DNA from 2 places in the Streptomyces sp. DSM 40868 genome. Region 2 is predicted to be linked to the other one. Evidence: riboswitches for the same ligand, from Rfam matches in the RefSeq annotation. Region 2 holds a riboswitch; the other holds the start of a gene.
The links. Region 2 has a riboswitch for cyclic di-AMP ahead of HB370_RS23605 (transglycosylase SLT domain-containing protein). Riboswitches for the same ligand answer to the same signal wherever they lie in the genome.

Region 1 (2,194 bases), 890 kb from region 2:
CGCAGCCACGCCATCGGGTCGATGCCGGTGGGCGCGCCGCCGGGGTGGATCTCCAGGTGCAGGTGCGGGCCGGTGACGTTGCCGGTGGCGCCGACGCGGCCGATGACCTCGCCGGTGGCGACCTTCTGGCCGGCCGTGACGTTGATCGAGGACTGGTGGCAGAACCACACCTCGGTGCCGTCGTCCAGGGTCAGGATGGTGCGGTAGCCGTAGGCGCCGGCCCAGCCCGCCTCGGTGATCGTGCCGCTGTGCACGGCCTTGATCAGGGTGCCGGTGGGGGCGGCGAAGTCCAGACCGGTGTGGTGGCCGGAGGACCACATCGAGCCGGCCTGCCCGAACGTCGAGGTGATGGTGTACGAGGAGGTGGGCAGCGCGTACTGCCTGGCCAGCTCGGCCAGTCGCTTCTCCTCGGCCGCCCGCTTCGCCTCGGCCTCGGCCTTCTCGGCCGCGGCCTCCGCCTTCTCCTTGGCGGCGGCGGCCTTGGCGGCGGCCTGCTGCTCGGCCTGGGCGGCGGCCTCGGCGGTCTGCTTCTCGGCGGCGGCGAGCGCGGCCGCGGCGGCCTTGCTGTCGGCCTGGCCCTGCTGCTGCTCGGCCTGCGCCATGATCCGGTTGCGCAGCACCTCGCCCGCGTCGGCGCTGTCCCGGCTCGCGTCGGAGGCCACGGCGACGATGCTGAGCGTGGCGGTGGCGGCCTCGGCGGGCCGGTCGTCGCCGGAGCCGTCCTGGAACAGGGAGCCGACCGAGGGCAGGTCCGGCATGGAGATGGAGACCGGCGGCTTGCCGGTGTTGGCGCTGGCCATGCCGCCCGCGCCGACCGCGGCCATGACGCCGACGCCGAGGACGGTGGAGCTGCGCGCGAAGCCGCCGCGCTGCTTGGCGACCCGGTGCCGGCCGCGGACCGGGGCGACGGAGTCCTCGGTGGGATTCCACTCCTCCCACGGGCCCTCGTCGGCGCGGTAGGCGCCGTAGCCGAAGGTCTCGGGCTCGGTGTCGCGCTGTGCCGGTATGGACGGGGCTTCGGGGCCAGGCCGGTTGGACGCCACGCGGGCGTTCTCCTTTCCTTCCTCCGCCTACCGGGTTAGCTGACGGGTTCGGAGCAGGAAGGTCTCCTACGCGCGTATATCCGGTCGTGGACTCGCGTGAGTACACGGCGGTATCCGCGTGATTCACCCCAAAGTGGTGGTTCCCCGGTTCCCTCGCGGGATTCGGCGCGTGCGCACGGAGCCGCCTCTTGTGACGGCTGGGACGACCGCGCTGCGTTATCGAACGTTAATAGACCTGACAGTCACTTTCCAAGCCGGTCCCCTTGATCATTAACGTTTTCACCGGTGGAGTTATCAGCAACTATCCCGTCAGAACGGGCAATTTGACCGGCGCTCAGAAGCGGTCAGCAGTCACTCGTGATTTTGATGGTGACTCAGTTGTTATGCGAGCGCGCTCACCCGATCACCTTGCGTGACACCCGCGACCGTCCGTCGAGCGGCCCACCGAGGGGCCCGCGGAAACCGGTGTGCGAAGCATCCCGCACATGGCGTACACTGGAGTCACAACGACGCGGGGTGGAGCAGCTCGGTAGCTCGCTGGGCTCATAACCCAGAGGTCGCAGGTTCAAATCCTGTCCCCGCTACTGAAGGCCCAGGGCCCGGAATCCCAAGGATTCCGGGCCCTGAGTGTATCTCCACCCGGGGCGGTCTCAGCCCGGCAGATGGGCGTTCGGCGCCTTCGCCAGCTCCTCCAGCTCCGGCAGGACGACGACCCGCGCCCCCGCCGCCGTCAGCACGCCCGTCCCGTCGGCCGCCTCGACGAACGTGTCCGGCTCCCGCCAGGCGGTGACCACCCGGCGCACCCCGGCCCGCAGGATCAGCTCGGCACAGGGCGCCGGCCGGGAGGCGCGGCGGGCGCACGGCTCCAGGCTGGAGTAGACCGTGGCGCCGGGCAGCCGCGGGTCGGCCGGGTCGGTCTTCGCTAGCGCCGCCTCCTCCGCGTGCACCACCGGGTCATCGCCCTCGCGCGAGTATCCCCGGGCCAGTTCCGTGCCGTCGGCGGCGACCACGACCGCGCCCACGCTGAACGCCGTCCGGGAAGGCGGGCACAGGGCCGCCAGTTCGCAGGCGGTGCGCAGCCAGTGGCGGTCGGCGGCGGTGGCGTCCGTGCCGGAGCCGGGAGCCGTGGGCGCGTACCGCATGAGCACCAC
Region 2 (2,194 bases):
CGGCGAGCATCACGAGCAGTGGCCGGAATCGTTTCCCGCCGGCCCGCACGAGGTGCTGCGCGGCCTCGGTGATGAACGGGACCTCGCTCTTGGTGGCCTCGAGCAAGCCTTCCTCGACAGCCGCCAATCCGGCCTGGACATCGGCTTCCAGAGCCTGGTCCCGCACGCTCAGCCCGAACGGCCCGACGACGGTCACGAGGGGTCTCCTGTCTGCTGGTGTCTGCTGGCGATTACACGGTTTGTCGATAGGTCGCTGCCATCACTCAAGTCAGCGTATCCGGTCCTGTTTCGATCACCGATAGCGCCCACCGGTCCAGCCTGGGTGGTATCGGAGCATGACCGGCATGGTTTTGATCACACGGTAATAAGGGGACATATATCGACTTAACAGTAATCCGGATGCCGTGTCGCGACCTCTCCACACCTTCCTCTCCCCCACCTCCCTCGGCCGGCCCCTACGACAACGACGCGCGCCATACCCCGGGTTCCACCACGACTCGGACTTCAGACCTGAATCCCCCTAATCCCCCATGTCTGATTTGAAGTCTTTTGCTATTTCGTGAATTGGGTCACTCGCCCGGCCCATCCGCGCCACCCGCCGCTCCTCCCGCCCTCCTTGCGCCGTCGGCGAGTTGAGGATTGGCAACCGCAAAGGATCAAGCACCCCATACGGCATCGATCAAGGTCAAATGGCGCGTTGTATGAATCCGGCACTTGTTCCCGACATGTGCTCTCGCATACGTTCCGGGCCGTCGGGCGGACGCCGAATCCTGCCGCCGCCCGCGTAACCCATTCACGAACTCATTCGTACGGCAGGAGCGGGGGACCCAGGTAAGTCGCCGCGCCGGACGGCATCCGCCGCGCCGGAACGGCTTGGGGTGAAGCCGTGCCTCCTCCCGGGCACGGCCGGGCGCCTCCCCGCCCGAACCCGACAGCTCACCTCGCAGGCGCCGGAGAGGAACCTTTCGATGCCTGCTGCCGCTCAGCACCGCCGTACCCGGAACACCCGCCTCGTCCGCGCCCTCGCCGCCGCCTGCACCGGCGCCGCAGTCCTCGCCCTGCCGCTCGTCGGCGCGACCGCCGCGTCCGCCGCCACCACCGCGGCCCCGACGGTGGGCACCACCCCCGCCGGATACCCGGACAACCTCGACGGCTGGATCCGCGAATCGCTCGCGATCATGGCCGAGAAGAACATCCCGGGCACCTACAACGGCATCCACCGCAACATCATCCGCGAGTCCTCCGGCAACCCGGCGGCCATCAACCTCTGGGACTCCAACGCGGCCAAGGGCATCCCGTCCAAGGGCCTGCTCCAGGTCATCGACCCCACCTTCAACGCGTACCACGTCGCCGGGACGTCCTTCGACATCTACGACCCGGTCGCGAACATCACCGCCGCCTGCAACTACGCGGCGGACCGGTACGGGTCGATCGACAACGTCTTCGGCGCCTACTGACCGGCCCGGCCGCCCGGCCCTTCCCACGGTCAGGCGGCCGGGAACAGTCTTTCGAGGACGACGGCGACACCGTCGTCCTCGTTCGACACCGTGACCTCGTCGGCCACCGCCTTCAGCTCGGGGTGCGCGCCGGCCATGGCGACACCGCGCGCCGCCCAGCGGAACATGGGGATGTCGTTGGGCATGTCACCGAAGGCGAGGGCCCGTTCGGGGCCGATCCCCAGCCGCTCGGCGGCCAGTGCCAGACCGGTCGCCTTCGTCACCCCGCTCGGCTGGAGCTCCACGGTGCCCGGCCCCGACATGGTGACGGTCGCCAGCGAGCCCACCGCCGAACGCGCCACGGCCGCCAACTCGTCGTCCGACAGCTCGGCGTGCCGCAGCAGCACCTTGCTGATGGGCTCGGCCCACAGATCGGCGCGCCGGCCGACCCGCACCGCGGGCAGCGTCGGGTGCGGCATCCGGTAGCCGGGCTCGATGAGCGTGAGCCCGTCCTCGCCGTCCTGGTCGACCGCCGCGAACACCTGCCCCACCTCCGCCTCGACCTTGCCGAGCGCGGTCTCCGCCAGCTCCCGGTCCAGCCGCACCGACCACAGCAGCCGGCCGGCCCGGGCGTCGTAGACCTGCGCGCCCTGCCCGCACACCGCCAGCCCGGTGCCGCCGAGGCGCGCGAGCAGGGGCCGTACCCGCGGCGCCGGGCGGCCGGTGACCACCAGATGCCGGGCCCCGGCCCGCGCCAC

Region 1: it holds a riboswitch for cyclic di-AMP, as region 2 does, so the genes downstream of both, HB370_RS19350 (M23 family metallopeptidase) here and HB370_RS23605 (transglycosylase SLT domain-containing protein) in region 2, are expected to answer to the same signal.

Annotation. Positions count from the first base shown of each region.
Region 1 is NZ_CP050504.1:4,267,839-4,270,032, forward strand. Features, by position in the region: gene HB370_RS19350 (M23 family metallopeptidase) at 1-1,043, opposite strand, end outside; cyclic di-AMP (ydaO/yuaA leader) riboswitch at 1,051-1,221, opposite strand; tRNA gene HB370_RS19355 (tRNA-Met) at 1,554-1,627, shown strand; gene HB370_RS19360 (dihydrofolate reductase family protein) at 1,694-2,194, opposite strand, start outside.
Region 2 is NZ_CP050504.1:5,162,817-5,165,010, reverse strand. Features, by position in the region: gene HB370_RS23610 (polyprenyl synthetase family protein) at 1-196, opposite strand, end outside; cyclic di-AMP (ydaO/yuaA leader) riboswitch at 785-965, shown strand; gene HB370_RS23605 (transglycosylase SLT domain-containing protein) at 969-1,457, shown strand; gene HB370_RS23600 (Cof-type HAD-IIB family hydrolase) at 1,487-2,194, opposite strand, start outside.